3 regions of the Micromonospora sp. NPDC047074 genome follow, and region 3 is predicted to be linked to each of the others. Evidence: riboswitches for the same ligand, from Rfam matches in the RefSeq annotation. Region 3 holds a riboswitch; each other region holds the start of a gene.

Region 1 (3,531 bases), on a different contig from region 3:
CCCGCCTCGCCGCCGAGATCATCTTCGACCGCGGCCTTGGCGACCTCTTCGTGGTCCGCACCGCCGGGCACACCATCGGCCCCGAGGTGCTGGGCAGCGTGGAGTACGCCGTGACGGTGCTGCGTACGCCGCTGGTGGTGGTGCTCGGGCACGACTCCTGCGGTGCCGTCCAGGCGGCGCGTGCGGCGGACGCGACCGGCAACCCGCCGGGCGGGCACCTGCGCGCCGTGGTGGAGGCCGTGGTGCCCAGCCTGCGCCGGGCCGCCGCCGAGGGGGTGGACGAGATCGACCGGATCGTCGACATCCACATCGCGTACACCGTCGAGGCGATGGTGGACAGCTCCGCCGTGCTCGCCGCCGAGGTGGCCGCCGGGCGGTGCGCGGTGGTCGGCATGTCGTACCGCCTGGCCGCCGGTGAGGTGCGGACGGTGGCCGGGGTGCCCGCTGACGCGGTCGACGTGGCCGAGCCGGCCGCCAGCGCCGCGCTCGCCTGACTCCATCCGTCGAACCCGGCCCCGCACGCTCCCCGGCCGGCCGCTCGCCTGGCGACGCCCCCCCACGACACAGCAGGGCCGCCCCGGACGGATCGGGGCGGCCCTGCTGTGTCGCAGAGGCTAGAGCAGTGACACGTGGACGTGGTCCGTGTGGTTCGACGGGCCGCTGTAGGAACTCCAGCCGGTCGTCGGGAACCAGATCTGCCGGTTCCAGATCACGTAGTAGATGCCGAGCCGGTCGGCGTTGCGGACCAGGAACGCGGTCAGGTTGTTGCCGTACATGTAGGTGTCGTCGTTGTGCCAGGGGGAGAAGCCGCTCCTCTGCAACGACCAGTCACAGGCCCGGCCCTTCGGATGTTCGTACGGCCCACCGGAGCGGTAGCAACCGACGAACCGGTTGAAGCCGGCCCGCTTGACCTCCTTGTACATGTGCAGCGTGCGTGCCGTGATGCAGCCGGAGGTGGTGGGGTCGTTCTCGGTGCAGCCCAGCGGCTTCCAGTCGCCGTCGGCGGTGCGCCCCGGGGCCATCCTGGCCACCGGCGAGGTGGCGACCACCTTGCCCTTGGTCAGCCCTCTGCCGCCCACCAGGGCCAGGGCCTTCTCCGCCTCGCGCTTGCCGCGGTTCAACTCGTTCGCGAGCTTCGCCTGCTCGCGGACCTCGGCGTCGAGCGCCAGCTTGGCCTGCTCGGCGCGGGTCTTGACCGCGTTCACCTCGGCGAGCTTCTTGGAGTTGACCATGTTCAGCTCGTCGAGGGCGGCGGCGCGCTGGACGAACGAGTCGGGGTCGGTGGTGCCCAGCAGCATCGACACCGCGCCGATCCGCCCGGTCCGGTAGGACTGGGCGGCGATCTGGCTCACCTGCGGGGCCAGCGCGTCCAGTTGGGCCTGCGACCGGTCGACCTCCAGGGCCAGTTCGAGCTGGCGCTTCTTCGACTTCGCCAGCTTCGCCTTGGCCTGCACGTACGACCGGGTCCGGGCCTCGATCAGGTCGTCGAGCAGCTTGGGCTCGTCGTCCCCGTGCCCCGAGGGTTTGGGTGGGGTGGGCGCCGCCACCGCCGGAAGGGGTCCGGCGAAGACCGCCAGGGCGGCGAACACGGCCACCACGGGCGTCAACCAGCGGCGTAGGGGTGCCGTCACAGTTTTCCCTTCCGTCGACCGCCGACCGGGTTAGCTGACGGGTTCGGGGCGGAAGTGGCCCCTACCGCTGTCGCGGATTCACCCCACGTGCCTGGGTCCCCGGCTCGCCTTGCGGCGATTGGGCGGTGGCACCGCAGGCGCCGCTGCGCGCCTTCGGCGGTGACCGGCAGCGAGATTACCCGAGAGGCCTTCCTGGGATCTACGTCCCTAAGCCGACTAAATGCGTCATTTCGTGACGGCGGAGGGTGACCAGTGACGCGTTTATCAGGATCGAAGTCCCGACCCGTCACACTGCGTGGTGTCACCATGCGGTCTCCGTACTCCTGCCCCCGTCGGGCCATCCGCTGCGGGCGGTGGCAGTCGGGTCCGTGGCGCGTGCCCCGCCGAGCGCCTCCAGCGCCTCGGACCGGTCGGCCGCCGGTCGGGGAGCCGGCGTGGTCGGGGGTTCGGCTTGCTCGGAAACTTCACCGCCGCGCCGCCCGGCGGTGGTCACCACGGCCGCCAGCCCGGTGGTCAGCGGCACGGCGGCGATCAGGCCCAGGGTGGCGACCGCGCTGCGGACGATCTCCTGGGCCAGGAACTCGCTGGTCAGAATCTGGGTCACCGCCCGGGAATCGGCGGTCAGCAGGAGCAGCACCGGCAGGGAGGCGCCGGCGTACGCCAGCACGATGGTGTTCACCGTCGAGGCGATGTGGGCGCGGCCGACCCGGGTCGCCGCGCGGTAGAGCTGCATCCGGGACAGCCCCGGGTTGGCGTGCGCCAACTCCGTGACCGTGGCGGCCTGGGTCACCGTGACGTCGTCGAGTACGCCGAGAGATCCGATGATGATCCCGGCCAGCAGCAGGCCGTGCAGGTCCACGTCGACCTGGAGCACGGACAACGTGGTGGCGTCCTCGGAGCCGAACCCGGTCAGGTGGGTCGCGGCGGTGGCGATGGTGCCCAGCACGCCGGTCAACACCAGGCTGCCCAGCGTGCCGAGCACGGCTACCGAGGTCTGTGCGGTCACGCCGTGGGTCAGGTAGAGCACCACGAACATGATCAGGGCGGCACCGACGACCGCGACCAGCAGCGGGGGGCTCCCGGCGCTGATGCCGGGCAGCACGAAGGTCAGCAGGATGGCGAAGCTCGCCGCCAGGCCGGCCAGCGCGGCCAGCCCGCGCCACCGCCCGAACGCGACGATCGCGGCCGCGAAGAGCACCACCAGCCAGACCAGCGGCTTGCCGCGCTGGTGCTCCGCGATGTTGTAGGTGCTGATCGAGGGGTCGGCGGGGTCGGTGAGCTGGACCAGGATGATCTCGTCGCCCACGGCGACGGCCGGCGCGCCGGGACCGGCCGGCACCGGCGTCTCCACCTGCTGACCGGCGGCGGGGCCGTCGTCCACCCGTACGGTGACCGTCCCGCAGGGGCCCTGCGCCCCGTCCGGGCCTCCCTCCGGGGTTTCCGGGGCCGGTGGGCACGGCTCCGTCACCACCCGCGTCACCGTGCCGTGCTGCCGGGGCGGTTCGGTGCCGGCCGCGGGGTCGGGCGCGTCCCACGGCCACAGCACCAGGGCGGCGATCAGCGTGGCGACGAAGAGGGGCACCACCGTCGCCACGAGGATCCGTCGCACCCCGGGCGGGGCGGATGGAGCAGGCCGGGTGTGGTCGGCGCCCATCGAGTCTCTCTCCCAACGATTCCGGGCGGGGGCGTGCGGGCGGGCCGGTTCAGCCCCGTCGCGTTGCCGGGGCGTGGACCGTACCCGTGCGGCGGTGCGGTGACGTGCCGCGGTCGTCGTCCCCCGCCCGGTCGGGGGCGCGCGGCGGGCGGTACGAAATCCGGAGGGTCACCGGCCGAATGGTAGCCACCCCGGCGTCCCGGCGCAGTTCGTGCGGGCGGTGTCGGGGTGTGGGTCCGGCCGGAA
Region 2 (3,531 bases), on a different contig from region 3:
GGCCTGGCCGCCGCCCCCCGACCACGTCTCGGGGACCACGGCGGTGCCGGCTGCAGTCGCCCGGGGATCGAGCCACACCTGGACGGCCGGCCCGCCGTGGACGCCGCCCACACCACCCGCGACGCCGGGCTCGCGGCGGGCCAGCATCGCCACGTCGACCGTGAACTCGAAGATCCGCCAGTCGACCTGCGGCGCGGCACGGTGGCCCCGGGCCAGCCGGGCGACCCGGGCCGGATCGGTCACCGGCCGGGCGTGACCGGCGACGTAGGCCTCGTCGTCGCTCTCCTCCGGCGGGAACGAGTGCAGCGCGTAGCGGCCGTCGCGCTCCAGGTCACGCCGCTTGGGCGAGTCGACGACGAAGCAGAAGAGCCCCTCGTCGGTGATCACCGGGGAGACCGGGTGCACCCGGGGCCCACCGTCGGCGCGGACGGTGGCCAGGTAGCCGAAGCCCGGCCCGTACTGCTGCATGAGGAGGCGGATCCCGTCGGCGAGGCGGGGCTCGTCGGCGGCGAATTCGGACCAGGAAGCCATGCCGGCATTCTATCGAACAAACGTACGAAGATGCACTCCGACACGCAGGTCACGCACATCGCTCGCTAAGGTGTTGCGATGCTGCTCTCCGACCGCGACCTGGTCTCCGAGATCGAGGCGGGCACGCTCACGCTGGAGCCGTTCGAGCCTGCGCTGGTGCAACCCTCCAGCATCGACGTACGCCTGGACAGGCTCTTCCGGGTCTTCAACAACCACCTCTACACCCACATCGACCCGGCGCAACAGCAGGACGACCTGACGTCGATGGTCGAGGTGCCCGAGGGCGAGCCGTACGTGCTGCATCCGGGCGAGTTCGTGCTCGCCTCGACGCTGGAGGTCATCTCGCTCGGCGACCAGCTCGCCGGGCGGTTGGAGGGGAAGTCGAGCCTCGGCCGGCTGGGCCTGCTCACCCACTCCACGGCGGGCTTCATCGACCCGGGCTTCTCCGGTCACGTCACGCTGGAGCTGTCCAACGTGGCCAACCTGCCGATCACCCTCTGGCCGGGCATGAAGATCGGCCAGCTCTGCATCTTCCGGCTCTCGTCGCCGGCCCAGCACCCGTACGGCTCGGCCGTCTACGGCTCGCGTTACCAGGGGCAGCGCGGCCCGACTCCCAGCCGCTCCTGGCAGCAGTGGCGCACCTGGCCGACCGGCTGACCCTGCCGCCATGTGTCAGGAAGGGCACCTTCCTCTACCGATTCCGTTAGGAAGGTGCCCTTCCCTACGTCTCAGCCGGGGCGGCCGTAGCTGTGGATCGGGCCGTCGTCGACCTTCTTCATCTTGATCGGCACCCCGGCCCGGGAGGCGTGCACCACCCAGCCCCCGCCGACGTACATGCCGACGTGGTGCAGGTCGCTGTAGTAGAAGACCAGGTCGCCAGGGCGCAGCTCGCCCCGGCTGACGGTCGCGGTGACCCGGCGCTGCTGCGCGGCGTTGTGCGGCAGCGAGACCCCGGCCTTCGCCCAGGCGGCGAGCATCAGCCCGGAGCAGTCGTACGAGTTGGGCCCCTCGGCGCCCCAGACGTAGGGCTTGCCGATCTGGGCGCAGGCGAACTTCACCGCCACGCCGGCCGCGCCGCCGGGATAGCTGGCCGGGCAGGGGGCTGGGCGCAGGGGCCCGCCGCCGCCGTTGCCGTAGATCCGCAGCCGCAGCTTCTGCAACCGGTCGATCTCGGCGTTGATCTGCTTCTTCTTCGCGGCGAGCTGGGCCTCGGTCCGGGCGAGCTGGACGACCATCTCGTCCAGCGGCGCCTTCTTCGCGGCCAGTTGGTCACGCAGCTCGGCGACCTGCCGCACGTCCTCCTGCTGGTGCTGGGCGAACCGGTCGAGCAGTTCGAGCTGCCCCACCACCTGGCTCGGTGAGCGACTGCCCAGCAGGGCGTTGATGGTGGAGACGTTCTCGCCCTTGTAGGCGCGGACGGCCAGCGCGTTGACCTTCGCCATCGCCTGGTCGACCCGCTCCTGCAGGGGCTTGATCTGGGCGGCGAGCGCGTCGGCCTGCTTCCGCTTGGCGGCGAGGTCTCCTCGGGTGGCGTTGTGTCGTTCGATGATCGGTTCGAGCTTGTTCCAGTCCTCGTCGATCTGGCGCTCGATCTCGGCGACCGTCGGTTCGGCGTGTGCCGCCGTGGCGCCGCCGGTCAGGACGACGGCGAACGCGGCCAGGGCGGCGAGGGCGGTGGTGCAGCGGTACCAGCGTGGGCGCGGCGCAGCCGTCGTCGGGTCGGCGAGCACCGACCGTGCCGACGGTGGCCGCGGGGCATGGTGTGCCACCGGGCTTCGTACTCCTTCTTCCGTACCGCCTACCGGGTTAGCTGACGGGTTCGGGCGGGAAGGGGGCGCCCTACCGCAGTGGCTGCGGATTCACCCCGGGAACCTGGGTCCCCGGCTCGCTCGGGAGCGACTCGGCGGTGTCGGACCGTCGCCCGCCCCGGATGGACGGACTGTCACCGGCCGACGAATGACCAGAGTAGAGACGACCGTTATCGATCCGCAACCCTCCGGGCCCTGACACTCCGTGCCCGACCGGCCGGTGGGACCGCAAGCCGGGCGGCGAAGATTTTCTTCCTGCTGAAGTGTCTGACGGAAAGGTATTGACCAAAGGCTGCGGGCGGGGCGAAGGTGGCCCCACATTTGCCCGTCCGAACTGGGGGTCTGATGCACCTGTCAGTGACAACGAGGAGCAGACGCGTCCTGCTGGCCGCCGCCGTGGCCGCCGCCCTGACCGCGACGCCGCTCACCGCCGCCGGATCCGCCGCCGCAGCGCCGGCGACCGACCGGCAGCAGCAGTACGCCGCCGCGGCAGCCGAGTACGGCGTGCCGGAGAGCGTCCTGCTGGGAGTCTCCTACCTGCAGTCCCGCTGGGACACCAACGCAGGCACGCCGAGCACCAGTGGCGGCTTCGGCCCCATGCACCTCACCGACGCCGAGCACGTCGCCGCCCTGCCCGGGGGCGGCCACCACGACGAGGGCTCGGAGGACCCGCGCGGCGACGACTCCCGCGTGTCCCTGGCCCCGGAGGCACCCGCCGAGGCGGAACCGGTGCCCGCCGAGCCGTCGTTGCAGACGCTCGACACCGCCGCCAGCCTGACGGGCGCCAGCGAGGAGGCGCTGCGGACGGACGTCACGGCGAACATCCGCGGCGGGGCGGCGCTGCTGGCCGCGTACCAGAAGGAGATCGGCGCCCCGGTCGGCGCCGACACCGACCCGGCGGCCTGGTACGGCGCGGTGGCCCGCTACTCGGGCGCGGACACCGCCGACGCCGCGGCGGCCTTCGCCAACGAGGTGTACACCACCATCAGCACCGGCGACAGCCGGCTGACCGACGACGGGCAGCGGGTCACGCTGGCCGCCCTCGCGATCCAGCCGGACAGCTCCTGGCTGGACCGGCTGGGCCTGCGCAAGCTCGCCCGGCCCGACGGGCTGGAGTGCCCCGAAACGATCTCCTGCGAGTGGATCCCGGCGCCCTACCAGAACTTCGGGCCCACCCTGGGCAACTACGGCA
Region 3 (3,531 bases):
TCGGCCGGCGCGGCCGGCTGGCCTCGTGGACCGTGGTGGGCGACCCGGCGCAGACGGCCTGGACGGGCGATCCGGAGGAGTTGGAGCGGGCCCGGGACCAGGCGTTGGGCCGGCGCAAGCGGCACCACTTCACCCTCACCACGAACTACCGCAACTCGGCGGAGATCTTCGCCGTGGCGGCGGCCGAGATCCGCCGGCTGCACCCGGATCTCCCGCTGCCCAGGGCGGTGCGCTCCACCGGCGTCGACCCGGTAGAGCTGGCGGTGCCGAGGGCCGAGCTCCGGCCCGCCGTCGTGACGGCGGCCACCGCGCTGCTCGCCGAGGTCGAGGGCACCGTCGGCGTGATCACGCCGGTGCCGCGCCGCGACGAGGTGGCCGGCTGGCTGGGCGCGCTCGCCGCGCCGCGCCTGCAGGTGGTGACCAGCCTGGAGGCCAAGGGCATGGAGTACGACGGCGTCGTCCTCGTCGCCCCGGGCGAGATCCGGTCCGATCCGGGTTCGGGGGTACGCACGCTCTACGTCGCGCTCTCCCGGGCGACCCAGCGGCTGACCACCGTCGATCCGACCGACTGACGCCCGACACTCACTTGCACACATAGCGATGTGAACATACATTGAACGCGGATCCGGACGCCTGACGGAAGGTGGTCGCGTGGGCGCAGGTCATGACCACCATCACGGCTCGGTGGCGAACGCCGCGCACCGCCACCAGGGCCGGCTCTGGGCGGCGTTCGGGCTGCTCGCCGGCCTGATGGTGGTGGAGGCGGTGGCCGCCTTCCGCACCGGCTCACTGGCCCTGCTGAGCGACGCCGGGCACATGTTCACCGACGTGCTCGGCATCGGCATGGCGCTCGCGGCGATCACCGCCACCCGGCGGGCGGGGGCGGACCCGCAGCGCACCTTCGGCCTCTACCGGCTGGAGGTGCTGGCGGCGCTGGCCAACGCCGTGCTGCTCTCCGGCGTCGCGGTCTACGTCGTGATCGAGGCGGTGCGGCGCTTCGGCGACCCGCCCGAGGTGCTGGCCGGCCCGATGCTGGTCGTCGCCGTGCTCGGCCTGCTCGCCAACATCGGCGCCTTCGCGCTGCTGCGTTCCGGGGCGAAGGAGAGCATCAACGTCCACGGCGCGTACCTGGAGGTGCTGGGCGACCTCCTGGGCTCACTCGGCGTGATCGGGGCGGCCCTGCTGATCACCGTCACCGACTGGTGGTGGGCCGACCCGGTGGTGGCGGTCGCGATCGGGCTGTTCATCCTGCCGCGCACCTGGCGGCTGGGGCGGGCCGCGCTGCGCATCCTGGTGCAGGCCGCACCGGAGCACCTCCAGGTCACCGCCGTGCACGACCGGCTGGCCGCCGTGCCCGGCGTCGCCGAGGTGCACGACCTGCACGTCTGGACGCTGACCTCCGGCATGGAGGTGGCCTCGGCGCACCTGACCATGGCGCCCGGCGCGGAGGTCGGCGCGGTGCTGGGCGCCGCCCGTGCGGCCCTGCACGAGGACTTCCAGATCGACCACGCCACGTTGCAGATCGAGCCGGGAGCCGCCACCGGGGCCTGCGGGGCGGTCGAGTGGTAATGAGCAGAACCTTAAATCTGCGGTAGTATTGTTGCCTTCTGCCGGGTTTGGCCGTATTCGATGGGCGCACGCTGAGTCACGTGCGCTACATCGACCACACGGGCACCGGTAGGCTCGGCTTCGGCCTCCGCCAGGCGGCACCCCACCGGTGCCGGCGGTGGCCGCCGCCTAATCGCCCCTCGGGGCGAACCGGGGAACCACGTTCGTGGGGTGCATCCGCGTCAGCGGTAGGGATCTTCCGTCCCGAACCCGTCAGCTAACCCGGTCGGCGGCTGACGGAAGGAACACGTATGCCAGTGATGGCCCCCGTACGACGACGTGCCGCCCGGATGGCGGCCCTGATCGCGGCAACGCTCGCCCTCGGCGCCGCGGTGGCCCCGGTCACCGCCGCCCCGGCGGCGGCCGCGGCCCGCACCGGCCTGCTGGCCGCGGCACCCGGGCAGGACGAGGAGGGCGGCACCCCCGCTCTGCGGGCCCAGTTGGAGGCCGCCAGCAAGGGCTACCTCGACGCCAAGCGCGCCCTGGAGACGTCGGCCAAGCGGCAGCAGCAGCTCGCCGTCCAGCTCAAGACGACCGAGACCGAGCTGGCCGACCGCACCGCGAAGGTCGGGGAGATCGCCGGGGTCGCCTACCGCACCGGCCGGCTCGGCGCCGCCTCCGCCCTGCTCAACGCCAACTCGCCGGACGGCTTCCTGGACCGGGCCGCCGCCCTCGACGCGGTCGCCGCCAACGAGGACCGCGCCCTGCGTGACCTCCAGCGGACCCGCGACGAGGCCACCCGCACCAAGCTCGCCCTGGACGGCGAGATCCGGGAGCAGCGCAAGCAGGTCACCGTGATGGCCAAGCGCAAGGAACAGGCCGAGCGGGCGCTGACGGTCGCCAACCGGCAGCAGGCCGCGGGCGGGGGCGGCTCGCCGGGCGGCACCTCGACCAAGACGGCGAAGGCGGCGCCGCGCAACCCCGACGGCTCCTGGCCGTCCGAGTCGTGCAGCGTCAACGACCCCACCCCCGCCAACGGCTGCATCACCCCGCGCACCCTGCACGCGCTCAACCAGGCCAAGGCGGCGGGCTTCACCCGCTACGTCTCCTGCTACCGCTCGGGCGGCTCCGGCGAGCACCCGAAGGGCCGGGCCTGCGACTTCGCGGCCCAGAAGGGCGGCTTCGGCGGGGACGCCACCGGGGGCGACCGGACGTACGGCAACAACCTGGCCGCGTACTTCGTGCGCAACGCCGACCGGCTCGCCGTGCTCTACGTGATCTGGTACCGGCAGATCTGGCTGCCCAGCAGCGGCTGGAAGTCGTACAGCGGGGCCAACGGCGACCCGTCCAGCGACCACACCAACCACGTGCACCTGTCGGTCTACTGACGCTTTCCGGCCCCGGTGACCCGCCCGGCGCGGGCCACCGGGGCCGCCCGCGGCCGGCGGCGTACGCACGGACGGCGGTGCTCCCGCGCGCCCCCGCAGCCGCCCGGGCGGTCAGCCGGCCGGCTGCTCGCCCGGATGCGGGCCGAGGGCGGCAGCGAGGCGGGCGGCCAGCCCGAGGTGGGCGGCGCGGGCCTGGCGGAACGCGTAGCCGAAGAGCGGTGCGGGCGCGGTCAGGGTGATCTGAACGTCGATCCGGACCGACCCGTCCGGTTCCGCCCGCAACCGGGTGTGGTTGCGCACGGTGGTGGCCGGCCACTGGCGGGCCACGATGACGACCTCGTCCGGGTCGTCGACGACGACGTCGGCCCGGTAGGTGACCGGCAGGCGCACCGGCCCGGCCGCCAGCCGATCGGTGATCTCGTAGCTGGCACGGGCGCCGGGGCGGGGCGGCACCCGGCGGACCCGCACGATCAACGGGTGCAGGTGCTCCTGCCGGGTGGGGTCGGCGAGCAACGCGGCGGCCTCCGGCAGGGAGCAGCACGCCTGGACGGTGTAGCTGAACGAGTCTCGCCTGAGCATGCCGGCCCCCCGCCCT

Evidence for each region. A riboswitch is a leader RNA that binds a small molecule or an ion and turns the genes downstream of it on or off. The one in region 3 is predicted to bind cyclic di-AMP.
Region 1: another riboswitch for cyclic di-AMP. It lies ahead of ABZ809_RS03815 (hypothetical protein); the one in region 3 lies ahead of ABZ809_RS13280 (hypothetical protein).
Region 2: another riboswitch for cyclic di-AMP. It lies ahead of ABZ809_RS01515 (NlpC/P60 family protein); the one in region 3 lies ahead of ABZ809_RS13280 (hypothetical protein).

Annotation. Positions count from the first base shown of each region.
Region 1 is NZ_JBEYVB010000002.1:35,499-39,029, forward strand. Features, by position in the region: gene ABZ809_RS03810 (carbonic anhydrase) at 1-494, shown strand, start outside; gene ABZ809_RS03815 (hypothetical protein) at 615-1,631, opposite strand; cyclic di-AMP (ydaO/yuaA leader) riboswitch at 1,635-1,766, opposite strand; gene ABZ809_RS03820 (YibE/F family protein) at 1,933-3,285, opposite strand.
Region 2 is NZ_JBEYVB010000001.1:302,942-306,472, forward strand. Features, by position in the region: gene ABZ809_RS01505 (pyridoxamine 5'-phosphate oxidase family protein) at 1-531, opposite strand, end outside; gene dcd (dCTP deaminase) at 610-1,188, shown strand; gene ABZ809_RS01515 (NlpC/P60 family protein) at 1,260-2,300, opposite strand; cyclic di-AMP (ydaO/yuaA leader) riboswitch at 2,313-2,447, opposite strand; gene ABZ809_RS01520 (peptidoglycan recognition family protein) at 2,697-3,531, shown strand, end outside.
Region 3 is NZ_JBEYVB010000007.1:115,775-119,305, reverse strand. Features, by position in the region: gene ABZ809_RS13290 (AAA family ATPase) at 1-572, shown strand, start outside; gene ABZ809_RS13285 (cation diffusion facilitator family transporter) at 652-1,569, shown strand; cyclic di-AMP (ydaO/yuaA leader) riboswitch at 1,725-1,856, shown strand; gene ABZ809_RS13280 (hypothetical protein) at 1,869-2,936, shown strand; gene ABZ809_RS13275 (SRPBCC family protein) at 3,048-3,515, opposite strand.